Regions from separate parts of the Methylosinus sp. KRF6 genome, predicted to be linked through region 1. Evidence: predicted binding sites of a transcription regulator. Region 1 holds the regulator's gene; each other region holds the start of a gene.
The links. The regulator LexA, encoded in region 1, represses DNA repair genes until DNA is damaged. The targets are predictions, from matches to a motif close to TGTTCNNNNTGTGTTCNG.

Region 1 (6,263 bases):
CCCATTCTTTGGAAAGGATGACGCTCTTCACGCCCGCGTCGCGCCGCTTCCGCCGCACGAGCGCGGCGGCGCCCTTCGCCTCGTATTCCGCGAGATAGCGGCGAAGCGTGTTGACGGAATAGCATCGGAAAGCATTCTTGCCCTTTATGTCGATCAGCGGGCGCTTGCTCAGTTCCTCGAGGCCCTTCGCCCGCGCGACCGAGCCCTTGCGGAGTGTGAGGAGCTTGTCGAACTCGGGTCCGAAAACGCCAATGATCGCGGCTATGTCGGTCTTGAAAGAGCGGGGCTCGGCGGGCTGTGAAGAGGCTTTCAAACGCTCTTGAAGGCCGAGCGGAAGGCTGTCGGCGCGGACTTGGAAATTTGTTCCCTTTCGCCCGCCTCGTCCGGGGATTTCGCGGACCTCTAGCACCTTCCCAAGATACGGCTTGCCAGCTTTGGCCCGTCCGAGCGCCTTGCGAGCCGCGCGGGGTGTGATCCCGCAAAGGTCCGCGAACCCGTTCGAGTCGAGCCAATCGGCGCTCATATCAAGCTGCCTTCAAGGAAACTGCTTCGAGAATGCGTGTGCGCAGTGACCTTGCGGCCGGCCCGTCCCTTCCCCCGGTGAGCGCGGCCGTCGCCCATTGGCGTGATATCCGATTTTCACGGCACCATTTCGCAAATGAACCGCCCTGTTCTACAAAGGCGGCTCGAACGCGAATGAGGAGTTCGGGAGACGGAACCATGGATTGCATCCGACTTCGTATTTGAGGTCAAAATGCAATCTGATTGCGTTTCGCTATCGTGTCAAGGCCATGCTGAAGAACTCCACCGCCACCTTTTTGGAAAAAGTCAAATTGGCGCTCGGCACCGACCGGGATGCAGATTTGGCCGCTCGCCTTGGTGTTGGAAAAAGCACTATCGCGAGTTGGCGACTTCGTGAAGAAATACCAAAGAAAAAGCTTAAGGTAATAGAGGAGCTTAGCGGTATAAGGTTCGATAGCGTCCGCACAGACACTATCGAGGGCAACAGCGTTGTGCTTTCTGTGACGAGGATTGCATATCTCCATGCCGTTGGAGTCGCTTTTAACTCATCCTCTCCGCACTCCATAAATGCAATTGTTTCGTATTTGATCGCAAATGAGCAAGAGCTTCTTGAAAAAATAGTAAGCCGTGTGCAATCTGAGGCAAAGCACCAGCTGACCGAAGATGATCTAATCTCGTTGGTCCAGCGGGCCTACGACGGCAAGTTCATGAGCGCGGGCGAGCTTACGGGGGTCATTCGTGTCGAACAAGGTTCCTCAATTGGTTCCTCAAGCGATGGCCCGCCAGACGAGCGGTTCCTCAATCCGAACGGTAAATAGCGCCTTATTTCAAACCTTTACGGCCCGCAGCATTCCCGAATGATGGTTCCTCAATCGGTTCCTCAATCTGCCTCATCTATATATCTGAATTTACTAGCTTTGCTGACATGGATTTCCAAATATCGATGTCCGGCGCGCTCAAATAGCGATGGCCGCTCCAATCCTTATAGCGCCTCCCGTGAGAAGTGGCGAGTACGGGACGAGCGCAATGTCCACTTGCGGAACGCAGGGCGAACGCATAATGTCGTGTTCATGATTTGTTTATGAAGCCGCGCCAACATAAGTGGAAGCGCGCCGCAGGCGGGGCGGCGCCGGGGGGCTCCTATGCTGACCAAGAAACAGAGCGATTTGCTGCGCTTCATCCATGAGCGGCTGAAGGAGACGGGCGTGCCGCCCTCCTTCGACGAGATGAAGGACGCGCTCGATCTGCGCTCCAAATCCGGCATTCACCGGCTCATTCTCGCGCTCGAGGAGCGCGGCTTCATCCGCCGCCTGCCCAATCGCGCCCGCGCGCTCGAGGTGCTGCGCCTCCCTGAATCGGCGACGCCCCGCGTCGCCGCGCGCGGCGGCAAATTCTCGCCCTCGGTCATAGAGGGCGCGCTCGGCCGCGTGCGGCCCGTCCCGGCCGGCGAGCCCGAGTCCGATCAGCAGGTGGCGATCCCGGTCATGGGCCGCATCGCCGCGGGCACGCCCATCTCCGCGCTGCAGAATCGCAGCCACACCATCAGCCTGCCGCCGGATATGCTCGGTGGCGGCGAGCATTTCGCGCTCGAGGTGCGTGGCGATTCGATGATCGAGGCCGGCATTCTCGACGGCGACGTCGTCGTGGTGCGCAAGCAGGACAGCGCCGACACCGGCGATATCGTCGTCGCCCTCATCGACGACGAGGAGGCGACATTGAAGCGCCTGCGCAAGCGCGGCGCGTCAATAGCGCTAGAGGCCGCCAATCCGGCTTATGAGACGCGCATTTTCGGGCCCGATCGCGTCCGCATCCAGGGTCGTCTGGTCAGCCTTCTGCGCAAATACTGAAGGGCGCGCGCCGCCACGATCTCGCCGCCCTTTGCCGCCATGGTCCGGCCTCGCGCGCTATTGGCGCGCGGGCCTGTCGGCGCGGCCGCCCTTTCGAAAGAAGCGCGCTCCGTCGCGCGCGACCGTGCGGCCCGGCCCGCCTCTTTCTGCCCCGCCTCTTTCTGCATGGACGATGGAATGTCGCACTCGACCGGCCCAATGCGCGAAATCGAAGGATCGAAACCCTCGAGCCTCGGCCGCCGCCTGCCTTTCGCGCGCCTTTCCCGGCGCTGGCTGATCGTGATGGGCGCCGTCGTGACGGTGGCGCTCGGCGCGGCCCTCGCGCCCTGGACCTTCTCCACCAGCGCTCTGCTCGAGGAGATTTCCGGCCAGCTCAATTCCTCCGCTGGTCTCTTCATCGCCGCCAAGGGGCGCTCGACCTTCTCGGTCCTCCCCCGTCCGCACATCACCATAGACGGCATCGCCTTCGCGGACCCGACCGCGGCGCTCACCATCGAGGCGGAGCGATTGCACGGCAATGTGCTGCTGCTGCCGCTGCTCGCCGGCCGTCTCGAGATCGCCGACATAGAGCTCGTTCGCCCCGCCATCGAGATCGATCTCGACCGCAAGCCGATGAGCGCGGCAGGCGCCGCCGTGCGCGCGGCGGCGGCGCGGCCCTCGACTGCCGCGGCGGAAAAGGCCGATCGCGCCCGGCTCGGCGGCGTCGCCATCGTTTCCGGCGCGGCCCATGTCAAATATGCCGGCGGCGAAGAGACACTGCGCGACATAGAGGCCAGTCTCGACTGGCGCACGGTCGGCTCGCCCGCGACGCTCGACCTCGCCTTCTCCTGGCGCGGCGAGCGACCGCGCGGCACGCTGTGGGTGCTCAAGCCCGGCGCCCTTCTGCGTGGCGAGCAAACGGCGGTCACCGTGCGGCTCGATTCCGACAGCTTGCGGGCGGAGGCGGAGGGCTTCGGCCAGCTCGGCCCCAAGCCCCGCTTTATGGGGCGGCTCACCGCCTCCTCGCCCTCGCTGCGCCATGCGCTCGCCCTCGCCAATGTGAGCGCGCCGCTGCCCGGGCCTTTCGAGAATGTCCAGCTTTCCGCCAAAGCCAGCGTCGGCCTGCGCGATTTCCAGCTCACCGATCTGAAGCTCTCGGCCGACGACAATGAGTTCGAGGGCTCCTTCGGGCTGCGCCACGAGGGCGACAAGCCGATCGTCCATGCGACGCTCGCCAGCAATTACGTGTCGCTGAAGCCGATGGTCGCCGATCTGCCGCCGCTCTCCGGCGCCGACGGCCAGTGGAGCCGCGACGCTTTCGTTTTGCCGGATATTCAGAACGCCGATGTCGATCTGCGCCTTTCGGCGACGCGCGCCCGCGTTCTGCGGCTCAATCTCGAGGACGCCGCTCTGTCGCTGCTGCTGCGCGGCGGCCGGCTCGAGCTCGCTCTCGCCGAGGCGGCGGCTTATAAGGGAACCGTGAAGGGCCGCGCCATTTTCGCCGCCAATGCGGCGGGCGCGCTGGAATTCCACGCCAATGCGCAGCTGACCGGCGTCGACGCCGGCGCGCTCGCCTGGGACGCCGCCGCGCGGCCCGATCTCGGCGGCGCGCTGGACGCCAATTTCACGCTCGACGCCACTGGCGACAGCGTCGCGCAGCTCATGCGCGATCTCGACGGCCGCGCCACCCTCACGCTGAGCGAGGGCGAGGTCGACGGCATAGACCTGGAGCGCGCGCTGCGCCGCATCGACAAGCGGCCCTTGTCGAGCGCGATGGACATTCGCTCCGGTCACTCGCTGGTGGATCGCGCCAGCGCGACCATCAAAATCGTCAAGGGAACCGCGAATATAGAGGATGGCCAAGCGCATGGGCCGGGCTTCGCGCTGGCCTTCGCCGGCCAGGCGCGCATCCCGGAGCGCAGCCTCGCGATGAAGGCGCAGGCCAATGAGGCCGACGCCGCCGGCAAGCCGCGCGAGAAGGGCGTGCAGATCGGCTTCGATCTCTCCGGCGCTTGGGACGATCCCGTCTTCGCGCCGGACGCCGCCGCGCTGATCAAGCGCTCGGGCGCCGCCGCGCCGCTGCTGCCGCGCGTGGAGCCGGAGGGTGGGGCGGCGAAGGAGCGGTGAGGGTCGTCTCGAGCCACTCGTCGACGGTGACGGCAACCGAGCGCTTCTGCTATAAAACGCGGCGTCCATCCTCGGTTTCGAAGTGGCGCACATGACTGACGAATATTTCTCAAATCGCCTGCTCGACGGCGAGCGTGTTCTCTGGTCGGGCCAGCCGGCTCGCGGTCTGTCGCTGCGTAATCGCGACGTTTTTCAAATCCCCTTCAGCCTGCTCTGGTGTGGATTCGCAGTGTTTTGGACGATTTCCGCCAGCCAGATGAACGCGCCCTGGTTCTTCATTGCCGTGGGCGGCTTCTTTGTTTGCATGGGGCTCTATTTCGTCGTCGGTAGATTCCTGTTCGACTCTTGGCTCAGGAGCGATATGCGCTATGCCGTCACGAACTTGCGCATTTTGATCATGCGACCGGAGCCTTTCGGACGATTCACGGCGCTCGCGCTCGACCGGCTGCCGGCGGTCGATTTGAATGAGCGCATCGACGGAAGCGGCTCCATCCGCTTCGGCGCCCCGGCACCCATATGGGGAAACCGAGGCTGGACGGATTTGACGCCCGCGCTCGATCCTACGCCGCAATTTCTGATGATCGACGATGCGCGGCGTGTGTTCGATCTCATTCAAGAAAACGCGAGGAAAAGCGCGACGGCGTGAAGATCGACCTTCACCCGGCCCCGCCTCCCTTGGCGCGCCCGCGCGTGATTAGCGCCGAAAGGCCGAGCGCGACGGCCACGAAGCCGAGCAGCAGCGTCGAAATGGCGTTGACCTCCGGCGAGACGCCGAGCCGCACTTGCGAGTAGATGCGCATCGGCAAGGTGGTGGCGCCGGGGCCGGTGGTGAAGCTCGCGATCACGAGATCGTCGAGCGAGATGATGAAGGCGAGGAGATAGGCGCTGACGACGGAGGGCGCGATCAGAGGCAGAGTGACGAGCGCGAAGGCGCGGACCGGCGTCGCGCCGAGATCCATCGCCGCCTCCTCGAGCGTGCGGTCGCAGCCTTTCAGCGCGGCGTGGATCATCACAGTGGCGAAGCACATTGTAAAAGATGCGTGCGCCAGCACGAGGGTGAGAAAGCCGCGCTCGACGCCGAAAGCGACGAAGACCAGCAGCAGGCCGAGGCCGAGCACCACTTCCGGCATCACCAGCGGCGCATAGATGGAGCCCGCGAAGAGCGTGCGCGAGCGGAAGCCGCCGAAACGCGCCAGCGCCAGCGCCGCCAGCAATCCGTTGAGCGTCGCGATGAGCGCGGAGAGCGCAGCGGCGGAGAGGCTGATCTGCGCGGCGCGCAACATTTGCTCGTCATAGAGGAGGGCGGCGTACCATTTGGTGGAGAAGCCGCCCCACACTGTCACAAGCCGCGAGGCGTTGAAGCTCATCGTCGCCAATATGACGATCGGCCCATAGAGAAAGCCGAAGCCGAACAAAAGCGCGGCGAGGCGCAGAAGACGCGCGCCGCTCATCCCGCGCCCTCGCGCAATTGCGCGCGCTCATAGAGAAGAATGGGGACGAGCAGCAGCGCCAGCAGCGCCACCGCCGTGGCGGAGGCCGCCGGCCAATCGCGATTGGCGAAGAAATCATTCCAGAGCGTGCGGCCGATCATCAGCGTGTCGGAGCCGCCGAGCAGATCGGGAATGACGAACTCGCCGACCGAGGGAATGAAGACGAGCAGCGCGCCGGCGATGATTCCGCGGCGCGACAGCGGCAGAGTGACATGCAGAAAGACTTGGAGAGGCGTCGCGCGGAGATCGGCGGCGGCCTCGCGTAGCGACGCGTCCTGCCTCTCGATCGCCGCATAGA
Region 2 (6,263 bases), 1.1 Mb from region 1:
TTCGCTCGAGGCCCATGCCCGTGTCGATGGAGGGACGCGGCAGCGGCGCGCGCTCGCCCGGCGCGGTCTGCTCATATTGCATGAAGACGAGGTTCCAGAACTCCAGGAACCGATCGCCATCTTCGTCCGGGCTGCCGGGCGGGCCGCCGGCGACGCTGTCGCCCTGATCGAAGAAAATCTCGGAGCAAGGGCCGCAGGGGCCGACGTCGCCCATGCTCCAGAAATTATCTGCGGTGGGAATGCGGATGATGCGATCGTCAGAAAAGCCGGCGATCTTTTTCCACAGCGAAAAGGCTTCGTCATCGTCGTGATAGACGGTGACCAGCAGCTTTTCGCGCGGCAGGGCCAGCTCGCGGGAGACGAAATTCCAGGCGAGTTCTATGGCGCCTTCCTTGAAATAATCGCCGAAAGAGAAATTGCCGAGCATCTCGAAAAAGGTCAGATGCCGCGCCGTATAGCCGACATTGTCGAGATCATTGTGCTTGCCGCCGGCGCGCATACATTTTTGCGCGGTGGTGGCGCGCGCGTAATGGCGCTTCTCGAAGCCGGTGAAGACATTCTTGAACTGCACCATGCCGGCGTTGGTGAACATCAGCGTGGGGTCGTTCTGCGGGACGAGCGGCGAGGATGCGACCTTCTCGTGTCCATTGCGCGAGAAATAGTCGAGGAAGGTCGAACGGATCTGGTTGACGCCACTCATATCGGTTCTTGTCGCCCGCTTGTTCGGCTCGAAAAGCCATCGAACGCGCGCTCGGCCGTAACCGTCGCAGGGAAAAGGAAAAGGCCCGGCGCGAACCGAGCCCTTCTAGAGCATTTGTCCGCGAAGTGGAACAGGCGGCGCGGCTCGCGGAAGGGGATGACGCTTCGGAAGTCTTCGTGCTGTCACCCCACCCCGGACGGCTGCGCCGTCCGACCCTCCCCCTGAAGGGGAGGGTGGGCGTTCGCTGTCTGCGATCAGTCCTCGGCGCCGTCGCCCTCGCCCTCGCCGCCGGCGTCGAGAATGCGCTCGGCGATGAGGCCGGAATTTTCGCGGATCGCCTGCTCGATCCGCTCGGCCGCCTCTTTGTTCTGCTTGAGAAAGGTCTTGGCGTTCTCGCGGCCTTGGCCGAGTCGCTGGCTGTCGTAGGAGAACCAGGCGCCGGACTTCTCGACGACGCCGGCCTTCACGCCGAGGTCGATCAACTCGCCGACCTTGGAGACGCCCTCGCCATACATGATGTCGAACTCGACCTGCTTGAAAGGCGGGGCCACCTTATTCTTGACCACCTTCACGCGGGTCTGGTTGCCAGTGACCTCGTCGCGGTCCTTGATGGAGCCGATGCGGCGAATGTCGAGACGCACGGAAGCGTAGAACTTCAAGGCGTTGCCGCCCGTGGTCGTCTCCGGCGAGCCATACATGACCCCGATCTTCATGCGGATCTGATTGATGAAGATGACGAGCGTGTTGGAGCGCGAGATGGAGGCGGTGAGCTTGCGCAGCGCCTGGCTCATCAGGCGGGCCTGCAGGCCGGGCTGCACCTCGCCCATCTCCCCCTCGATCTCGGCGCGCGGCGTCAGCGCGGCGACCGAATCGATGATGAGCACATCCACCGCGCCGGAGCGCACCAGCGTGTCGGTGATCTCCAGCGCCTGCTCGCCCGTATCGGGCTGGGAGATCAGCAGCTCCTCGAGATTGACGCCGAGCTTGCGGGCGTAGACCGGATCGAGCGCATGTTCGGCGTCGACGAAGGCGCAGACGCCGCCCTTCTTCTGCGCCTCGGCGATCACATGCAGCGCCAGAGTGGTCTTGCCCGAAGATTCCGGCCCATAAATCTCGACGATGCGGCCACGCGGCATTCCGCCGACGCCGAGCGCGATGTCGAGCCCGAGCGAGCCGGTGGAGATCGTCTCGATCTCGACGGCCTTTTGATTCTTGCCGAGCCGCATGATCGAGCCTTTGCCGAAGGCCCGCTCGATCTGCGACAAAGCGGCGTCCAGCGCCTTGGTCTTGTCCACGGATGTTCCTTCCACGAGGCGGAGATTGGCTTGGCTCACGGCGATGATTCCTTCTGGCACGGGGCGGGCGGCAGGCGCAACGCGAGATGCGGCCCTGAAGCGAAAGAGCGGTGAAAGACTTGTGAGGATCGGACCGGTATCGGACGCGAAGATCGGATGGGCAGATTGTATCGCATTTGTTCTCTTCGCCAAGTTCTTTTTTTGTTCCGCTCGCATTTTTCGCCCCGCCTCCCGCGCCGGCGCGGGCCGAGGGAAGGAACCGGCTTGAAGTCCGCGAGTTCCTCGGCGTAAGGGACGCGAGCCGGCGCAAGGCGCCGTTCTTCTATCGACAGCGGAGTTTCGACAGCCAATGAGCGATTTGCGCGCTTCCCGTCCCGACGCCGTTCTCGATCCCGCCGATCCGCGCTGGGGGCGGCTGCATCGGCTGATCGACACGCATTCGCTGCTGCGCGGCGATTTCACGCTCTCCTCGGGCCGCAAGAGCAATTATCTCTTCCAGCTGCGCCAGACGACCATGCTGCCGGAGGGCGCGCATCTCATCGCCGATATCGTCGTCGACTATATGAGGGCGCAGGGAATAAAAGGCGTCGGCGGCCTTGCCGTGGGCGCCGTGCCCATGGTGGCGGCCATCGCCGCGGTGAGCTTTCCCAAAGGCGCGCCGGTCGAAGCTTTCTTCGTGCGCAAAGAGGCCAAGGGCCATGGCGCCAAGGAGCGCATCGACGGCTATGTGCCCAAGGGCGGCGAATCGCTGATCGTGGACGATGTGGCGACGACGGGCGGCTCTATATTGGAGGCCATCGCCGGCATGACGGAAGAGCATCCAGAGGCGAAAGCGACGCGCGCGCTGGTGGTGATCGACCGTGAGGAAGGCGCTGCGGAAAAGCTCGCCGAAAAGGGAATCACGCTGGCGTCGATCTTCAAGCGGAGCGATTTCACCATATAGAGGAGCTGCGACATGATTTGCCCGACGCCGATGATTTTTGCATTAGTCGCTTCCATAGCCGTCGCGGCGCCCGCGGCCGCGCAATTGAGCGATCCGACGGCCGGGCGACGCCTCGCCGCCTCGCTCTGCGTCGAATGTCACCGCATAGACGACAAGACGCCGGCCAAGGACGAAGCCTCCAAGGCGCCGAGCTTCGTTGATGTCGCGCGCATGTCCTCGACGACGGAGCTGGCGATCAAGGTCTTTCTGCGCAGCTCGCATCGCAACATGCCCAATCTCATCCTCACGCCGGACGAGATCGACTCGCTCGCCGCCTATATCGTCGGCCTCGCGCCGAAGCAGTGACGCCTCAGGGCTGCGGACATTCCGAGCGAAGATATTTCGCGTCTATGGTGAAGCCCGAGCGCTCGCGCGTGACGCCGCTCTTTTGCGTGAGCGTCGTCTTCGATTGCGCGCGATACCAGCTCGAGAAATCGCCGGTGAACAAGAGGCTCGTCACTTCGCGCGCGCCATGGAGATCGCAGGAGAAGGTGACGATGACCTCGCCGCCTTGCGCGGATTCGACCGTCGGCTTCGTGCAATTGTCCTGCGGAGCGCCGAGCAGGCCGTCGCCCGCCTCGATGCAAACGTCATGCGACTGCAATCCCACTTCCGGCGATATGGTCTTTATGCGCCAGAAGCCGGGCCGACGCTGCGGGAGACTATCCGCCAACGCGCTCGCAGCAAGCGGCAATATCACGGCGATGAGCGTCGCGCGACACACAGTATGGAGGTTCAACTCTTCGCCTCGATGACGGATGATCTTATACGGCGCAGAATATGTGACGCGCGCCTTTGCGAGGCAATTCGTTTTCGATATCGCGCGCGATTTCGAGAATAGCTCCCGCGCGCGCATCCCTATTTTTCCCGCATGACGCGGCCTCCCGAAGGAGGCCGCGCGACAGAGATCAGGCCTGGCCGGCGGCGCCTTGGGCCTTGGGAATGCGCAGCACCTGGCCCGGATAGATCTTGTCGGGGTCGGAGAGCAGCGGCCGATTGGCGGCGAAAATCTCCTCGTATTTTCCGCCCTTGCCCTGGCCATATTGCGTCTCGGCGATCTTCCACAGCGTGTCGCCCTGGCGCACCTTGTAGAAGAGCGATTCGGTCTCCTGCTTGCCGACGACGATATTGCTCTCGACCTGCGAGACGCCCTTGGTGTTGCCGACGGCGAGCACGATCTTCTCGGCGTCGCTGGTGGAGGCCGCCTTGCCGCCGAGCTTCACCTTGTCGCCCTCGACCGAGATTTCGATCTTGGAGGCGTCGAGACCCTTGTTCTCGATCTCCTTCTTCAATTCATCGGCGGGCGCGGCGGCGTTCTCGGTCGCGCCCTTGGGCGACGGCGCATTCTTGTCGATCTTGTCGCCGCTCTTCGAGTTGTTCCAGAAATTGAAGAGACCCATTTTTACGACCTCCTTCGCGCTTTGGCGTGAGCGCGAGCGCCGGTGGAATTGCGCCCGCGCCGCGTTACATAGGGCGCGCCGCGCTCAGGCGAGCCCATCGCGAAGAAGGCGCTCTCGCGCCGCCTGCACCCATAGCTGCGCGGCGAGCGGCGAGAAATGCAGGCCGTCATCGGTCATCTCGGGCCGCCGCGCGCCGTTTTGCGAGAGCTGCGGCGCGAGATCGACGACCGCGAGCCCGCGCGCTTCGGCGAGCGCGCGCATCAGCGCATTGATCTCGTCTATGCGCGGAGCCTGCGCAGCGTCGGCGACATGGGGCGCGAGCATCAGAACGCCGCGCGCATCCTCCGGCAGGCGGCGCAGCAGCGCGCGGAAGTCATGGTCGATCTGCGCGAGCGGCGCCGCGTCGAAAAGAAGATCGTTCAAGCCGCCGTCGATGATGAAGCAGCGCGCGCCCATCATGCGCGCCTCGACGATTTGCGCGCCTATATCCTTCAGAGTCGCGCCGCCGAGGCAGAGGCGCAGCACGTCGAAGGGCCTCCGACGGAGCAAGCGCCAATCGCATTGCGCCGCGAGACTGTCGCCGACAATGGCGTAGCGCGGCGGCCGCAGACGCGCGACCCGCCGATGCAGCGCGATACGAAAGACGCGCCGCGCGCCGGCGTCGGAGACGACGAGCAGCGCGCCGAGGAGCAGCAGGAGAAAGACGAAAATGAAAAGAATTTGCGCCACTGTCGCGATCATCGCCCTCGCCGCCTCGTCCGCGTCATCGGCGGGACATAGATCGGAATCGACTCCGGGGAGGACCCACGCATGATCGCCCGCATCGCCAAGATCCTGCTCACCGCCTGCGCCGGCCTGCTCGGCCTCGTCACCGGGCTCGGCAATATTTTCGATTATGGCACGAATTTCGATGTCCTTCGTCATGTCGTCTCCATGGACACGACTCACGCCGACGCCGCGCTGATGAGCCGCGCCATTCTCTCCGACACGCTGCAGCGGCTGCTCTATGCCGGAATCATCGCGACGGAGCTCGCCTATGGGGCGCTCTGCCTCTATGGCGCGCTGCGGCTTTTTGGCGCACGAAAGGCCGATGCGGCGCGCTTCGAAACGGCGAAACAATGGGCCATTGGCGGGCTCGCGCTCGGCTTCGCGCTCTATTTTTTCGGCTTCATGATCATCGGCGGCGAATGGTTCCAGATGTGGCGTTCCATTGATTGGAACTTCCAGCAGCCGGCCTTTCGATTCATCGGCTCGCTCGGCCTCATCCTGCTCTTCGTCGCTCAGCCGGAGCCCCCGCGCGGCTGAAGCGGCGAGAGCATTGTTTGGAACCGATCCAATCTATTGAGTTTGACGGAATTAGCGCTTCTTCACTAGATTTCGCGCGCCTCGCTCATTCGGAGAGTCCGCTCTCCCGATTGGAGACTCTCAATGGCGCTCGCCATTCGATCGCGCCTCTCGATAGTGTCGCGCGCCTTTTTCTTTCTGCTCGCGGCGGCCGCGCCGGCGGCGAGCTTCGAATCGACGACGAGCGACGCGCGGGCGGCCGATGAAGCCGGCCTCACGCCGCGCGAGCTGCTGGGCAAGCGGATTTTCGAGGACAAGAGCCTGTCCGAGCCCGCCGGCCTCTCCTGCGCCTCCTGCCACGATCCCGCCAAGGCGTTTCAAGGCAATAACGGCTCGCCCGTCGCGGCGCTGGCGCGCGGCAGCCGGCCGGATGCGCTCGGAACGCGCAAGACGCCGTCGCTCGCCTACGTCTCCTTCAGCCCGCGCTTTCATTTCATGAAGAAGGAGGACGAGGAGACCGGCGCGACCGAGCTCGTTCCCGCCGGCGGCCAATTCTGGGACGGACGCGCGGATGATCTGGCTGCGCAAGTGGAAGGGCCGCT
Region 3 (6,263 bases), 2.9 Mb from region 1:
GCATAGGGCGCGCAGCCGGCGATGGTCGCGCCGGTCCTCTCCGCCAGAATACGCGCCGCCGGCGAGTGGTCGCGATGCGTATGGGTGACGAGCAGATAGCGCAGCGTTTCGCCCGCTATGGCGGCGAGCAACGCCTCTATGTGCGAAGCGTCCGCCGGGCCGGGGTCGATGATCGCCACCTCGCCTTCGCCGAGGATGTAGCTGCAAGTGCCCGTATAGGTGAAGGCGCCGGGATTGGGCGCGACAATGCGGCGCGTCAGCCGTGAAACGCGTTGCAGCGCGCCCGGCGGAGAGTCGAAGGTGGTGAGGAAATCATCTGGGGTCATTGAAAATTGCGTCCCTTCGGAATGGCCTCGCGCGCCTTGGCGCCGCGCGATTGCTCGAGCAGGCGCAGATCGGCGCTCAGATCCTCGACCTTCTGCGCGATCACATGGACCACGCCGGATTCGTTCTGCACGCGCCCTGTGACCACGACAAGCCGCGCGCCTATGACCTCGGGACGTTGGCGCTCGAACAGTTTCGGCCAGACGACGATATTGGCGATCCCCGTCTCGTCCTCGATCGTCATGAAAATAACGCCGCTCGCCGAACCCGGCCGCTGCCGCACCAGCACGAGGCCGGCGACGCTCACGCGGGCGCCCTCCCTCACTCTCTGCGTGGAAGAGGGGGGCGGCCCGCGTTGCGCGAAATCTCGATGAAGCGCGGCGCCTGCTCCCTCTCCCGCTCGCAGGGGAGGGTTGGGGAGGGGGCCGCCGCCGAGCGCGCTACAGGGCATGATTCCCTTCGCCTCGAGCCGTCCCCGCAAAAACGCCATCGGATGCGCCTTCAGCGATAATGACAGAAAGCGATAATCCTCCACCACCTCCGCCCCGAGCGGCATGGGCGGAAGGTTCGCGTCCTCCTCCTGCGGCGCGAAGGAGAGCGCGCGCAGCAGCGGCAGATCGTCCTTGTCGCCGGCGCGATTGAGCGCCTGCACGGCCCAGAGCGCGTCGCGGCGCGGCAGGCCCAGCGAGGCGAAGGAGCCGGCTTCCGCCAAGCGCTCCAGCGTCGCCGGCTCGAGCCCACCGCGCAGCCACAGATCGCGCACGGAATCATAGCCGGAGCCGCGCCGCGCCACGAGCCGCTTCATATCCTCTTCCCGCAGGCCCACGATCTGACGAAAGCCGAGACGCACGTCATGCGTCGCGCGAATGTCGCCGGCCATGGAGACATGGCGTGGATGCAGCGGCGTCGCCTGCGCGCGCGCCTCCAGCGCGCAATCCCAATCGGAGAAATTCACATCCACTTCATGCACGCCGACGCCATGCTCCTGCGCATCGCGCACGATCTGCGCCGGGGCGTAGAAGCCCATGGGTTGCGAATTCAAAAGAGCGCAGCAGAATACGTCCGGGTAGCGGCATTTGAGCCAGGCGGAGGCGTAGACGAGCAGGGCGAACGAGGCCGCATGACTCTCCGGGAAGCCATAGGAGCCGAAGCCTTCGATCTGCCCCCAGCAGCGCTCGGCGAAATCGCGGCTATAGCCGCGCGCCTCCATGCCGGCGAGCATTTTGGCGCGGAAGGTTCCGATCGTGCCGACGCGCTTGAACGTCGCCATGGCGCGGCGCAGCCGGTCCGCCTCATCCGGCGTGAAGCCGCCGGCGACAATGGCGATGCGCATCGCCTGCTCCTGGAACAAAGGCACGCCGAGCGTCTTGCGCAGCACCTCCTCGAGTTCCGCCGAGGGAAAGGAGACCTCCTCCTTGCCGATGCGACGGCGCAGATAAGGATGCACCATATCGCCCTGAATGGGGCCGGGGCGCACGATCGCCACCTCTATGACGAGATCGTAGAATTCGCGTGGCTGCAGCCGCGGCAGCATGGACATTTGCGCGCGGCTCTCGATCTGGAACACGCCGATCGTGTCGGCGCGCGAGATCATGTCATAGACACTCTCCTCCTCCGCGGGGATCGACGCGAGGCGATGCACGACGCCATAGCGCTCGGCCAGCAGAGCGAGGCCCTTGCGCAGGCAGGTGAGCATTCCGAGCGCCAGCACGTCGATCTTCAATATGCGCAGCGCGTCGAGATCGTCCTTGTCCCATTCGATCGTCGTGCGGCCTTCCATGGCGGCGGGCGCGAGCGGGACGATCTCGTCGAGCCGATCGCGCGTGATGACGAAGCCGCCCGTATGCTGCGAGAGATGGCGCGGAAAGCCGGTCAGCTCGCGCGTCAGCTCCAGCGCCTTGGCGAGGCGCGGCTCGCGCTCACCCTCCCCTTTAGGGGGAGGGTCGGCCGGCGATAGCCGGACGGGGTGGGGTTCAACGGCAGAGACTTGGGGTTTCACCCCCTCCCGATCGCCTTCGGCGCTCGACCTCCCCCCTCGAGGGGGAGGTGGGGACGCCTCTCCTTGCGCTATTCCTCCCCACACATTGTTCGAGAGCCGCGAGACGACGTCGGCCGAAAGGCCGAAAGCCTTGCCGACCTCGCGAATGGCCGAACGCGAGCGATAGGAGACGACCGTCGCCGTGAGTCCGGCGCGCTCGCGGCCATAGCGCGCGTAGATATATTGCATCACCTCCTCGCGCCGCTCATGCTCGAAATCGACGTCGATATCTGGCGGCTCGTTGCGCGCGGCGGAGACGAAGCGCTCGAAGAGGAGATCATGCTTCGTCGGATCGACCTCGGTGACGCCGAGGCAGAAGCAGACGACGGAATTGGCGGCCGAGCCGCGCCCCTGCGCGAATATGTCCTTCGAATGCGCGAAGCGGACAATGTCGTGCACGGTGAGAAAGTAAGCGGCGTAGCCGAGCTCTGCGATCAGCTGCAGCTCATGGCGCAGCAGCGTCTCGACCTGATCGGGAACGCCGCCCGGATAACGCGTCCGCGCGCCGTCTCGCGCGTAAAATTCGAGCGCCTCCTGCTCGCTGGAAAATCCCTCGCGCAGCTCGCTCGGATAATTATGCGCCAGCGCGTCGAGACGGAAGGATAGGCCTTCCAGAAAGCGCGCCGTCTCCTCGACCGCCTGCGGCGCCTGCGTGAATAGTCGCGCCATTTCCGCTCCGCTCTTCAGCGCGCGCTCGGCGTTGGCGGAGAGCAGATAGCCGGCGTTGTCGAGCGTCGTCTTCTCGCGCACGCAAGCGAGAACGTCGGCGAGCGGGCGTCGCTCGGGGACATGCATGTTCGGCTCATTCACCGCGATGAGCGGCAGGCCGGTCTCGCGCGAGAGCGCGATGCGGCGGGCGAGGGCGGCGCGCATGTCGACGCCATAGAGCGCGGTCGCCGCCAGCCACATCCGCTCGTCGGCCGCAGCGAGCAGGGCAGGGGGAAGGGCCGCGCCCTCCATGAGGATGAGCTGCTGATCTTCGGCGAATTCTAAGAGATCGTCGAGGAAAAGGCGGCACTCGCCCTTCTGCGCGCGCATATTGCCGCGCGTCAGCAGCCGGCAGAGACGCCCGTAAGCGGCGCGGTCCTTCGGATAGCAGAGAATATCCGGCGTCTCGTCGGCGAAGACGAGCCGCGCGCCTATGGCGAGACGAAAGCCGGGCGCTTCGGCCGCGTGCTCGCGCAGATAGGAATGAGCGCGCACGACGCCGGCGAGCGAATTGCGATCGGCCACGCCTATGCCGACATGGCCGAGCGCCATCGCTCGCGCGACCATCTCCTCGGGATGCGAGGCGCCGCGCAGGAAGGAGAAGTTCGTCGTCGTCGCGAATTCGGCGTAGCGGGGCATCGCAAGCTCGGGCGCGCATTTTGTTCACGTATTGTCCCGCATTTCCCGAGCAGGGGCAAGGGGCGCACGTGTCGCTGGCGCGTGCGTCGCGAGGCGGCGATGCTCGATCGTCGTCGCAACTGTCGCAAAACTGCGACGATCAAAGACGCGTCGCGGTTTCGCGATCTGGCGAAGGCGCGCGCATTCGTGGAACCTCCGTTGCGAGCGGCGTCGCGGCCGCTGCATGAGCTCGCGACAGACGGCGCGCGGTTTCCCGGGCCGTCGCCGTCTGTCGCGAAGAAAACGTAAGCTTAAAAAACGTCGGGCTGCGGAGGGAATGAATGCAGATGAGAAAATTCCGACTGTCGATGACCGTCGGCGCGTTCGCGCTCGCGGCGAGCGGCGCCTTTGCGGATACGCTGCTCGAGCTGCAGAAGGACGCGCGGCAATGGGTGTCGCCGACGGGAGATTACGCCAATCGTCGTCATTCGGCGTTGAAGCAGATCACCACCGCGAATGTGCACAAGCTCTCTGTCGATTGGCAATTTTCGACCGGCGTTCTGCGCGGTCACGAAGGGGCGCCGCTCGTCATTCACGATGTGACGATTCCGGCGGCCGCCGACAAGGACGGCAAGACGAAGTCCGCCTATGTCACCGATGTGATGTATCTGCACACGCCGTTTCCGAATGTCGTCTATGCGCTCGATCTGCGAGACCCGGATCATAAGGTGCTGTGGAAATATGCGCCGCAGCAGGACGCCTCCGTCGTTCCGGTGATGTGCTGCGACACGGTCAATCGCGGTCTCGCCTATGGCGACGGCAAGATTTTTCTCGCGCAGGCCGACACGACTCTCGTAGCGCTCGATGCGGCGACGGGCGCGTCTTCCGGCGAGGGCAAGGACAGACCGATCTGGTCCGTCAAATTCGGCGATCCGTCGAAGGGCGAGACCTCCACGGCGGCGCCGCATGTGTTCAAGGACAAGGTGCTCGTCGGCAACGCCGGCGGCGAATATGGCGTGCGCGGCCATATCAGCGCTTATGACGTCAAGACCGGCGCGCTGCTGTGGCGCGGCTATTCGACCGGGCCGGACGAAGAGACGTTGATCGACCCCGAGAAGACGACCCATCTCGGCAAGCCCGTGGGCAAGGACTCCGGGATCAACACTTGGCAAGGCGATCAGTGGAAGCTGGGCGGCGGCACGACATGGGGCTGGTACAGCTATGATCCGGAGCTCGATCTGATCTATTACGGCTCCGGCAACCCCTCGACATGGAATCCCGTGCAGCGTCCCGGCGACAATCGCTGGTCGATGACGCTCTGGGCGCGCGATCTCGACACGGGCAAGGCGAAATGGGTCTATCAGACGACGCCGCACGACCAATGGGATTATGACGCGGTCAATGAGATCGTGCTCGTCGATCAGGAGATCGGCGGCAAGAAGACGAAGACCGCCGTTCATTTCGATCGCAACGGCTTCGCCTACACGCTCGATCGCACAAATGGCGAATTGCTCGTCGCCGAGAAATTCGATCCGGCGGTCAATTGGGCCAAGAAGATCGACCTCGACAAGAAGTCGAAAACCTATGGCCGTCCGATCCTCGACGAGCGCTTCTCGACCGAGGCGCATGGCGAGGACGAGACGACGCGCGGCGCCTGTCCGACGACTCTCGGCTCGAAGGACGAGCAGCCGGCGAGCTATGATCCGAGCACGGGCCTCTTCCTCGTGCCGACGAACCATGTCTGCATGGATTTCGAGCCGTTCCGCGTCAGCTATTCCGCCGGCCAGCCCTATGTCGGCGCGACGGTGGAAATGTTCCCCGCCGATCGCGACAAGGGCGAGACGCATACGGGCAATTTCATCGCCTGGGACGCGAAGACCGGCAAGATCGTCTGGGCGAACAAGGAGCAATTCTCCGTGTGGTCGGGCGCCGTCTCGACCGATGGCGGCGTGACCTTCTACGGAACGCTGGAAGGCTATCTCAAGGCGGTCGACACAAAGACCGGCAAGGAGCTGTTCCGGCGCAAGACGCCCTCCGGCATCATCGGCAATGTCATCACCTATGAGGTCGGCGGCAAGCAATATGTCGCCGTGCTCTCGGGCGTCGGCGGCTGGGCCGGCATCGGCCTCGCGGCCGGCCTCACCAAAAGCAGCGACGGTCTCGGCGCGGTCGGCAATTATCGCAGCCTGTCGAATTACACCGCGCTCGGCGGCGTGCTCACCGTCTTCGCTCTGCCGGACTGACCGGCGTGCGCCCGGCGGCGCTCAGTCGCCGGGCGTCCCGCTCTGCTCTTCTTTCTTGCGCCGGCTCGCCTTCTTCGGCTCGCGCCGCGGGCCTTCCACCAGCCGCACCACTACGCCCCAGAGCGTGCGAACATCCTGCTCGGTCATGTTCATGCGGTGGAACATGTTGCGCAGATTGCGCGACATCACCGGCTTCTTCGTCTCGGGACGGAAGAATTGCCGCTCGTCGAGATGCTTCTCCAGATAGTCGAAGAAAGCGAGCGTCATCTCGCGGGTGGCGGGCGGCGAGCGCTCGGTGACGTCGAAGGGCAGCGTCTCGCCATGAGCGAAGC

Region 2: recA (recombinase RecA) is a predicted target of LexA. The motif match lies at 2,187-2,204, and genes of this name have one in related genera.
Region 3: dnaE (DNA polymerase III subunit alpha) is a predicted target of LexA. The motif match lies at 3,731-3,748, and genes of this name have one in related genera.

Annotation. Positions count from the first base shown of each region.
Region 1 covers NZ_JAHLJF010000001.1:3,402,461-3,408,723, forward strand. Annotated here, with positions in the region: gene KP010_RS16040 (transposase family protein) at 1-313, opposite strand, end outside; gene KP010_RS16045 (helix-turn-helix domain-containing protein) at 792-1,340, shown strand; gene lexA (transcriptional repressor LexA) at 1,665-2,369, shown strand; gene KP010_RS16055 (AsmA family protein) at 2,568-4,475, shown strand; gene KP010_RS16060 (hypothetical protein) at 4,585-5,091, opposite strand; gene KP010_RS16065 (ABC transporter permease subunit) at 5,132-5,926, opposite strand; gene KP010_RS16070 (ABC transporter permease subunit) at 5,923-6,263, opposite strand, start outside.
Region 2 covers NZ_JAHLJF010000001.1:2,346,381-2,352,643, forward strand. Annotated here, with positions in the region: gene alaS (alanine--tRNA ligase) at 1-700, opposite strand, end outside; gene recA (recombinase RecA) at 955-2,034, opposite strand; gene pyrE (orotate phosphoribosyltransferase) at 2,345-2,938, shown strand; gene KP010_RS11385 (cytochrome c) at 2,951-3,283, shown strand; gene KP010_RS11390 (DUF3617 family protein) at 3,288-3,716, opposite strand; gene lysM (peptidoglycan-binding protein LysM) at 3,886-4,377, opposite strand; gene KP010_RS11400 (SGNH/GDSL hydrolase family protein) at 4,462-5,118, opposite strand; gene KP010_RS11405 (DUF2165 family protein) at 5,188-5,682, shown strand; gene KP010_RS11410 (cytochrome-c peroxidase) at 5,806-6,263, shown strand, end outside.
Region 3 covers NZ_JAHLJF010000001.1:540,932-547,194, forward strand. Annotated here, with positions in the region: gene KP010_RS02590 (MBL fold metallo-hydrolase) at 1-326, opposite strand, end outside; gene dnaE (DNA polymerase III subunit alpha) at 323-3,709, opposite strand; gene KP010_RS02600 (methanol/ethanol family PQQ-dependent dehydrogenase) at 4,036-5,931, shown strand; gene KP010_RS02605 (RNA methyltransferase) at 5,953-6,263, opposite strand, start outside.